DNA from 3 places in the Streptomyces sp. NPDC046712 genome. Region 2 is predicted to be linked to each of the others. Evidence: predicted binding sites of a transcription regulator. Region 2 holds the regulator's gene; each other region holds the start of a gene.
What was found. Region 2 encodes HrcA, which represses chaperone genes, less so after heat shock. Its sites were predicted from a motif close to TTNGCACTCNGNNNNNCNGAGTGCNAA; they were not measured.
Positions count from the first base shown of each region.

Region 1: the regulator HrcA is predicted to act here: its motif matches at 1,449-1,475, upstream of groES (co-chaperone GroES).
Region 3: the regulator HrcA is predicted to act here: its motif matches at 1,223-1,249, upstream of groL (chaperonin GroEL).

Region 1 is NZ_JBEYYW010000020.1:89,463-92,708, forward strand. Features, by position in the region: gene groL (chaperonin GroEL) at 1-876, opposite strand, end outside; gene groES (co-chaperone GroES) at 994-1,302, opposite strand; gene ABZ939_RS24960 (polysaccharide deacetylase family protein) at 1,705-2,619, opposite strand; gene ABZ939_RS24965 (class I SAM-dependent methyltransferase) at 2,729-3,246, shown strand, end outside.
Region 2 is NZ_JBEYYW010000002.1:126,471-129,716, forward strand. Features, by position in the region: gene ABZ939_RS02845 (MBL fold metallo-hydrolase) at 6-728, opposite strand; gene hrcA (heat-inducible transcriptional repressor HrcA) at 871-1,890, shown strand; gene dnaJ (molecular chaperone DnaJ) at 1,891-3,030, shown strand; gene ABZ939_RS02860 (nitronate monooxygenase) at 3,207-3,246, shown strand, end outside.
Region 3 is NZ_JBEYYW010000017.1:50,974-54,219, reverse strand. Features, by position in the region: gene thrC (threonine synthase) at 1-106, shown strand, start outside; gene ABZ939_RS22220 (MoaD/ThiS family protein) at 136-414, shown strand; gene ABZ939_RS22215 (cold-shock protein) at 831-1,034, shown strand; gene groL (chaperonin GroEL) at 1,414-3,042, shown strand; gene ABZ939_RS22205 (SRPBCC family protein) at 3,175-3,246, shown strand, end outside.

The DNA.
Region 1 (3,246 bases), on a different contig from region 2:
CATGTCGCCGAGCATCGCCTTGCGGCGGTCGCCGAAGCCCGGGGCCTTGACGGCCACGGCGTTGAACGTGCCGCGGATCTTGTTGACGACCAGGGTCGACAGGGCCTCGCCCTCGACGTCCTCGGCGATGATCAGCAGCGGCTTGGAGGAGCCGGCCTGGATGACCTTCTCGAGGAGCGGGAGCAGGTCCTGAATCGAGGAGATCTTGCCCTGGTGGATCAGGATGTACGGGTCGTCGAGGACGGCCTCCATACGCTCCTGGTCGGTGACCATGTAGGGGGACAGGTAGCCCTTGTCGAAGGCCATGCCCTCGGTGAAGTCGAGCTCCAGGCCGAAGGTGTTGGACTCCTCGACGGTGATGACACCGTCCTTGCCGACCTTGTCCATCGCCTCGGCGATGAGCTCGCCGACCTGCTGGTCCTGCGCGGAGAGCGCGGCCACGGCGGCGATGTCGGACTTGTCCTCGATCGGACGGGCGGTCGCGAGGAGCTCGTCGGAGACGGCCTTGACCGCGGCGTCGATGCCCTTCTTCAGGGCGGCCGGAGATGCGCCGGCGGCGACGTTGCGCAGGCCCTCGCGGACGAGCGCCTGGGCGAGCACGGTGGCGGTGGTGGTGCCGTCACCCGCGATGTCGTTGGTCTTGGTCGCCACCTCCTTCACCAGCTGGGCGCCGAGGTTCTCGTACGGGTCCTCGATCTCGACCTCGCGGGCGATCGTGACACCGTCGTTGGTGATGGTGGGGGCGCCGAACTTCTTGTCGATGACGACGTTGCGGCCCTTGGGGCCGATCGTCACCTTCACCGTGTCGGCAAGCTTGTTGACGCCGCGCTCAAGGGCGCGACGGGCGTCCTCGTCGAACTTCAGGATCTTCGCCATGGGAGCGATTCAGCCCTCTCGGATTTCGTGGTGTAACTGGTGAAACGAACTGCGCCCCGGACGCCCGGTGCGGGGTCAGGGGCGCAGCTCAAAGCATCGCTTCAGTACTTCGGTGAATTACTTCTCGACGATCGCGAGCACGTCGCGAGCCGAGAGGACGAGGTACTCCTCGCCGTTGTACTTCACCTCGGTGCCGCCGTACTTGCTGTACAGCACGATGTCGCCGGTCTTCACGTCGAGCGGCAGGCGCTCGCCGTTCTCGAAGCGGCCCGGGCCCACGGCGAGGACGACGCCCTCCTGGGGCTTCTCCTTCGCAGTGTCCGGGATGACCAGGCCAGAGGCCGTGGTCTGCTCGGCGTCGAGCGGCTGGACCACAATGCGGTCCTCGAGCGGCTTGATGGCAACCTTGGAGCTGGCGGTCGTCACGATCCGACCTCCCCCTTCGGAGATCTCACGGGGTTAACTGTCTGAGGTGGCGACCAGGTCGATCCGTCGTCGCGGGTGCCGGACCTGCCCGTCGCTGTGTTGGCACTCTCCAGTGGGGAGTGCCAGAGCCGAGACTATGACCGCGATTAGCACTCGGTCAAGCGGAGTGCCAATTCCGTGCGGTGTGGCGCTTCGGCGACGGTACGAGAACGGCACCGCGGACCGGATCGTTCCGGGCCGCCTTCCGCAGATTCCCCAGATCCGGCAGGTCCCCGAGGTCCCGCAGCTCTCCCGCCGCCTTCCGCCCCAGGCGTTCGATCGGATCCATCGACGACGCGCACCCCGACACCCCCAGGAGCGCGCCGGCAAGCGCGAGGCCGGCCACCAGCCGGCGCGCCCGGATCACACGTAGTCCTCGAGCTTCGCGACCGCGTACCCCTTGGCCGTGATCGTCTTCATCACCCGCCGGATCATGTCCGGCATGGTGCCCTTCCACTCCCCCTTGCCGCGGAAGTGCGTGAGCACGATGTCGCCGGGGTGCAGGTCCCGGTCCCACTCGCGCCACTCCATCCGGTCGGGGAACGCCTCGGAGGCCCAGAGCGGGACCGCCTTGACCCCGCACGACCTGGCCGCGCGCAGGGTGTTCTCGTTGTAGTTGCCGTAGGGCGGCCGGAAGAGCGGCGGCCGCTTCCCGTACTGCTTCTCGATGGTGTCCTGCATCCCGCAGATCTCCCGCTTCTGCGCGGCGTACGAAAGCCCCGGCAGATAGCGGTGATTCAGGGTGTGGTTGTGCAGGGCGACGCCGGCGTCCTGCATCTTCCTGAAGTAGCCGTAGTCCTCCTTGACGAGGTAGTCGCTCAGGAAGGCGCTGTACGGGATCTGCAGCTCGCTCATCATCCGCAGCAGCTGAGGATCCTTCTCCGCGCCGTCGTCGATCGTCAGGAAGACGACCTTCTCCTTGGTCGGCACGGTGGTGAAGACGGGCGGCAGACCCTCCCCGTCGGTCTCGAACCCCTTCCGGGTGGTGATCTTCGGTTTCACGGCGGGCGGGGCCGGGGCGTCCAGCGGCGGCCGGTCGAGCCCCCACTTCTTGGCGGCGAGCGCGCGGGCGGCCCGCTGCTTGCGGATCTTCTCGACGTATGCGGTGAGGGCGCCGGAAGCGCCCTGCGCCTTGGGCTGTCCGGCGGCGGGGCTCGCGGGCCCCTTGCGCGCACCCTCCGCCTCGTCCGAGGGGGCCGCGCAGGCGGACCCGAGGGCGGCGACGAGCAGGACCACTCCCACCGACCGCCGCAGGCGCACCATGCGCTTTGCTGGCATTTTTTCCATTTGTCGTACTAGCTGCATGGCGCCGCATCCTGTCAGCGACGGGCCCCGCACGGCCGCCGACACCGCCACCCGGCGCCCACCATCCCCCGGCTGGCCCACAATGGGACGGGTGACCGACCTCGCCGCCTTCACGGCCCTGCTCACCCCCGAGGGCCAGACCCTGCTCGCCGCCCTGCGCGACTACGACCCCGCCCAGGAACTGGCCGTCGCCTCACGGCTGCGCCGCGAGCACCCCGCCGAGCTGGTCTCGGCCGCCATCGGACAGGCCCGGCTGCGTCAGCGCGCGGTGGCGAAGTTCGGCGCCGAGGACGCGCACCGGATGTACTTCACGCCCAACGGTGTCGAGCAGTCGACCCGGGCGACGGTCGGGGCCTACCGCGCGGAGCGCTTCCGGGCGCTCGGCGTGCGGAGCGTGGCCGACCTGTGCGGCGGGATCGGCGGGGACGCGATCGCGTTCGCGCGGGCCGGGATCTCCGTCCTGGCCGTGGACCGCGATCCGCTGACGGCCGAGGCCGCCCGCGCCAACGCGGCGGCCCTCGGGCTCGACGGGCTGATCGAGGTCCGGTGCGCCGACGTCACGGAGATCGACACGAGCCCGTACGACGCCGTCTTCGTGGA
Region 2 (3,246 bases):
GGACGTTATGACACTCCGAAGCGGCGTGCCAGTTCATCCCGCTGGGCCCGTACGAATGTCGCGTCCACGGCCGCGCCGTGGCCCGGCACGTACACCGCGTCCTCCCCGCCCAGACCGAGGAGGCGGTCCAGCGCGTCCGGCCAGCGCGCGGGCATCGCGTCCCGCCCCGCCTGTGGCTCGCCCGACTCCTCCACCAGATCGCCGCAGAAGACGACCTCCCTGGAGCCGGGGACGCAGAGAGCCAGATCGTGCGCCGAGTGACCCGGGCCCACGTTCGCAAGCAGCACCTGGCGGCCGCCCAGGTCCAGCGTCCACTCGCCCGACACCGAGTGCTGCGGGACCACCAGGGCCTCCACCGCCGCGGCCGCCGCGAACGCGTCCACCCCGTGCCGTACCGCGGCGGCGTGCAGCGAGTCCGCCTCGAGCCGCAACAGCTTGTCCAGGCCCACCGCCCCGAAGACCTCCGCCTCCGGGAACGCGGCCGTCCCCAGCAGATGATCGAAGTGCGGGTGGCTCAGTGCGATGTGCGTCACTCTCCGGCCGCCCGTCAGCGCCTCGATCTGATCCCGGAGCTCCGCGCCCTCCCGGAGCGTGGAGCCCGTGTCGTACAGCAGCACCGCCTTCTCGCCCAGCACCAGGCCCACCGTGGCGTCCCAGACGGGCAGCCGGCGCCGCCCCACTCCGTCCGCGAGCCGCTCCCAGCCGAACTCTTCCCAAGTGACATCCATACCGCGACGCTAGCGGCTACCACCCCGCCTCCTTGCCAGGAGCGATGCCCGCCGCCGTACACTGGCCGGGGGATTCCTGGCACTCGAACAGGGCGAGTGCCAAAAGCGGAGCAAACCGATACGACAGCTGGAGGTGTGCGCGATGCTCAGCGAACGCAGACTCGAGGTGCTGCGCGCCATCGTCCAGGACTATGTCGGGACGGAGGAGCCGGTCGGCTCCAAGGCGCTCACGGAGCGCCACAAGCTCGGCGTCTCGCCCGCCACCGTGCGCAACGACATGGCCGTACTGGAGGACGAGGGCTACATCGCCCAGCCCCACACCAGCGCCGGACGCATCCCGACCGACAAGGGCTACCGCCTCTTCGTCGACAAGCTCGCCGGCGTCAAGCCGCTGTCGACCCCCGAGCGGCGCGCGATCCACAACTTCCTCGACGGCGCGGTCGACCTCGACGACGTCGTCGGGCGCACGGTCCGGCTGCTCGCGCAGCTCACCCGTCAGGTCGCCGTCGTCCAGTACCCGTCGCTGACCCGCTCCACGGTCCGGCACGTGGAACTGCTCTCGCTGGCCCCCGCCCGCCTGATGCTCGTGCTGATCACGGACACGGGCCGGGTCGAACAGCGGATGATCGACTGCCCGGCGCCGTTCGGCGAGACCTCGCTCGCGGACCTGCGGGCCCGGCTCAACAGCCGCGTCGTCGGTCGCCGTTTCGCGGACGTGCCGCAGCTGGTGCAGGATCTTCCGGAGTCGTTCGAGGAGACCGAGGACCGCGGCACGGTGTCGACGGTGCTCGCGACCCTGCTCGAAACCCTGGTGGAGGAGCACGAGGAGCGGCTGATGATCGGCGGCACCGCCAATCTCACCCGCTTCGGCCATGACTTCCCCCTCACGATCAGGCCGGTGCTCGAGGCGCTGGAGGAGCAGGTCGTGCTCCTCAAGCTGCTCGGCGAGGCCAAGGACTCGGGCATGACCGTACGGATCGGGCACGAGAACGCCCATGAAGGGCTGACCTCCACGTCCGTCGTCGCGGTCGGCTACGGTTCGGGCGACGAGGCAGTCGCCAAACTCGGCGTGGTCGGACCGACCCGCATGGACTACCCCGGAACGATGGGAGCGGTACGCGCAGTGGCACGTTACGTCGGACAGATCCTGGCGGAGTCGTAAGTGGCCACGGACTACTACGCCGTACTCGGCGTACGCCGCGACGCGTCCCAGGACGAGATCAAGAAGGCATTCCGGCGGCTCGCGCGCGAGCTGCACCCGGATGTGAATCCCGATCCGAAGACGCAGGAGCGCTTCAAGGAGATCAACGCCGCGTACGAGGTGTTGTCGGACCCGCAGAAGAAGCAGGTCTACGACCTCGGCGGCGACCCGCTGTCCGCGTCCGGCGGCGGTGGTGGAGCCGGTGGCTTCGGCCAGGGCGGCTTCGGGAACTTCTCGGACATCATGGACGCGTTCTTCGGTACGGCGTCGCAGCGCGGGCCGCGCTCGCGCACGCGCCGCGGCCAGGACGCCATGATCCGGCTGGAGATCGACCTCAACGAGGCCGCCTTCGGTACGACCAAGGACATCCAGGTCGACACGGCCGTCGTCTGTACGACGTGTTCCGGTGAGGGCGCCGCGCCCGGCACCTCCGCCCAGACCTGTGACATGTGTCGCGGCCGTGGCGAGGTCTCGCAGGTCACCCGGTCCTTCCTGGGCCAGGTCATGACCTCCCGCCCCTGCCCCCAGTGCCAGGGCTTCGGCACCGTCGTCCCGACCCCGTGCCCCGAGTGCGCGGGCGACGGGCGGGTCCGCTCGCGCCGGACGCTCACGGTGAAGATCCCGGCCGGTGTCGACAACGGCACGCGCATCCAGCTCGCGGGCGAGGGCGAGGTCGGGCCGGGCGGCGGTCCCGCCGGTGACCTGTACGTCGAGATCCACGAGATCCCGCACGAGGTCTTCCAGCGACGGGGCGACGACCTGCACTGCACGGTCACCATCCCGATGACGGCGGGCGCGCTCGGTACGAAGGTGCCGCTGCAGACGCTCGACGGGCTGGAGGAGGTCGACATCCGCCCGGGCACGCAGTCCGGCCAGTCGATCCCGCTGCACGGGCGCGGCATCACGCACCTGCGCGGCGGCGGCCGCGGCGACCTGATCGTGCACGTCGAGGTGACCACGCCGTCGAAGCTCGACCCCGAGCAGGAGCGGCTGCTGCGCGAACTGGCGAAGCTGCGGGGCGAGGAGCGGCCGACGGGTCAGTTCCAGCCCGGACAGCAGGGGCTGTTCTCGCGCCTGAAGGACGCGTTCAACGGGCGGTAGGCAGGCGACTGCCGGGGGGCCGGGGGTTGCCCCCGGGTCAGCACAGTCAGCCCGGACAGCAGGGGCTGTTCTCGCGCCTGAAGGACGCGTTCAAGGGGCGGTAAGGCCGAGTTCGGGCCTGGAAGGGCGGCATCCGCGGGCGCGGATGCCGCCCTTCCGTATGACACGATGCCTGCATGTCCAGCGCGCTGAACGATCTCTCCCGATACCCGATCG
Region 3 (3,246 bases), on a different contig from region 2:
CGGTGACGGCCTCAAGACCCTGGACGCGGTGGCCGAGACCTCGCAGGCGACCGCCACCATCCGCCCCAGCCTGGACGCGTTCCGCGACGCCGGCCTGGCCAACTGACCACCCTCGTTACGGAAGGCAGCACCACCATGAGCGTCAAGGTCCGCATCCCCACCATCCTCCGTACGTACACCGGCGGCCAGGCCGAGGTCCCGGCGGAGGGCGCGACCCTCTCCGAGGTCATCGCCGACCTGGAGAAGAACCACACGGGTATCGCGGCCCGCGTCCTGGACGACCAGGGCAAGCTGCGCCGCTTCGTGAACGTGTACGTCAACGACGACGACGTCCGCTTCGAGCAGGGCCTCGAGACGGCGACGCCGGACGGCGCCGGTGTCTCGATCATCCCGGCCGTCGCCGGGGGCTGCTGACCCATCCGGACCGGGCCGAGTTACCCACGGTCATCTGAATTGCCCCCTCCGCGAGAGAAGCGGAGGGGGCAATTCTGCATGGTTGAGCGCGGTAGAGTTGGGGAAGTCCCCCCGGCTTCCCTTCGCTGCTTGTGCCAGACGCATATGAGAATGCGTCCGCACCCGACAAGATGCAGCCAAAGTGTTCGAGTGTTGTGTACCTTCTGCGCACTTTGCCGGGCCCGACTTGCCCCGGAATTCAGTGAATTCTCCTCAATTCTCCTTTACGGCGCGCCCAGAATTCTCGTCCGATTGACCTGTTGCAGAGGGCAGTTGGGCAGATACATTCAGCCGCGGTCGACGCGTTCCGGCGCAGGGTCTGACCCGGGTCCGCGAAGTGCGGCCCCGCGCAAGGGCCAGTAATAGGGGAGTTAGGCATGGCTCAGGGCACCGTCAAGTGGTTCAACGCGGAGAAGGGCTACGGCTTCATCGCGGTCGACGGTGGTGCGGATGTATTCGTCCACTACAGCGCGATCCAGATGGACGGTTACCGCACCCTTGAAGAGGGTCAGCGGGTCGAGTTCGAGATCTCGCAGGGCCAGAAGGGTCCGCAGGCGGACATGGTCAAGCTCGCCGTCTGAGCACGGCGCGATCGGCCACCACGTACGCACTCACGCGTTCTCACGCCGAGGGGTCCGCATCCTGACCAGGATGCGGACCCCTCGTGCGTGTCCGGAGTCCCTACGAGAGCCCCTCTCGATCTGTGGGAGTCGCTTGCCCCCGCCCGTCACCCGACCGCCACCCCTCATCGACGTCCCTTCGGGACGGCCTTGCACTCTCCTGGGTCGAGTGCTAATCATTGGCGTTAGCACTCTGAAGGTGAGAGTGCTTACGAGGATCGGGCAGACGAGGCCCGCGGCCAGGTGGGGCAAGGAACCACAGGGCACGCAGGCCGTCCGTCGCGGGCGTCGGCGCGGTCCTGGAGCGTTATCCACCCCATGTCCGGGAGGACCACTTCACATGGCCAAGATCATCGCGTTCGACGAGGAGGCACGGCGCGGTCTCGAGCGCGGGATGAACCAGCTCGCCGACGCCGTCAAGGTCACCCTTGGCCCCAAGGGCCGGAACGTCGTCCTCGAGAAGAAGTGGGGCGCCCCCACGATCACCAACGATGGTGTGTCCATCGCCAAGGAGATCGAGCTCGAGGACCCGTACGAGAAGATCGGCGCCGAGCTGGTCAAGGAAGTCGCCAAGAAGACGGACGACGTCGCCGGTGACGGTACGACCACCGCGACCGTCCTCGCCCAGGCGCTCGTCCGCGAGGGCCTGCGCAACGTGGCCGCCGGTGCCAACCCGATGGCCCTCAAGCGCGGCATCGAGAAGGCCGTCGAGGCCGTCTCGGGCGCCCTGCTCGAGCAGGCGAAGGATGTCGAGACCAAGGAGCAGATCGCTTCCACGGCCTCCATCTCCGCCGCCGACACCCAGATCGGCGAGCTCATCGCCGAGGCGATGGACAAGGTCGGCAAGGAAGGCGTCATCACCGTCGAGGAGTCCCAGACCTTCGGTCTGGAGCTGGAGCTCACCGAGGGTATGCGCTTCGACAAGGGCTACATCTCGGCGTACTTCGCCACCGACATGGAGCGTATGGAGGCGTCCCTGGACGACCCATACATCCTGATCGTCAACTCCAAGATCTCCTCCGTGAAGGACCTGCTCCCGCTCCTGGAGAAGGTCATGCAGTCGGGCAAGCCCCTGCTGATCATCGCCGAGGACGTCGAGGGCGAGGCCCTGTCGACCCTGGTCGTCAACAAGATCCGCGGCACCTTCAAGTCCGTCGCGGTCAAGGCCCCGGGCTTCGGCGACCGCCGCAAGGCCATGCTGAACGACATCGCCATCCTCACGGGCGGCACGGTCATCTCCGAGGAGGTCGGCCTCAAGCTCGAGAACGCCGGCCTGGACCTGCTGGGCCGCGCCCGCAAGGTCGTCATCACCAAGGACGAGACCACGATCGTCGACGGTGCCGGTGAGAGCGACCAGGTTGCCGGTCGCGTCAACCAGATCCGCGCCGAGATCGAGAACTCGGACAGCGACTACGACCGCGAGAAGCTGCAGGAGCGCCTGGCGAAGCTCGCCGGCGGTGTTGCGGTCATCAAGGCCGGCGCCGCGACCGAGGTCGAGCTCAAGGAGCGCAAGCACCGCATCGAGGACGCCGTTCGCAACGCGAAGGCGGCCGTCGAGGAGGGCATCGTCGCCGGTGGTGGCGTGGCCCTGCTGCAGGCCTCCTCGGTCTTCGAGAAGCTCGAGCTGGACCTGTCGGGCGACGAGGCCACCGGTGCCAACATCGTCAAGCTGGCGCTCGAGGCCCCGCTGAAGCAGATCGCCGTCAACGCCGGCCTCGAGGGTGGCGTCGTGGCGGAGAAGGTCCGCAACCTGCCCGTCGGCCACGGCCTGAACGCCGCGACCAACGAGTACGTGGACCTCATCGCCGAGGGCATCATCGACCCGGCGAAGGTGACGCGCTCCGCGCTGCAGAACGCGGCCTCCATCGCCGCGCTGTTCCTGACCACCGAGGCCGTCGTCGCCGACAAGCCGGAGAAGGCCGCCGCGCCGGCCGGCGGCGGCATGCCGGGCGGTGACATGGACTTCTGAGCCACGGCTCGGTAGTTCCTCGCTGTACGCGACCGAGGGCGGCACCCCTGCTGGGGGTGCCGCCCTCGGGCGTTCGGGGTGATGCTGGTGGGGTAGGGGGGCCGTGAGATCCACGGAAGGCGGGAGCGATCCATGATCACGCTGCTGACGACACCGACCGACCGCGAACTGGTCATCACCCGCACCTTCGACGCCCCGCCCGCC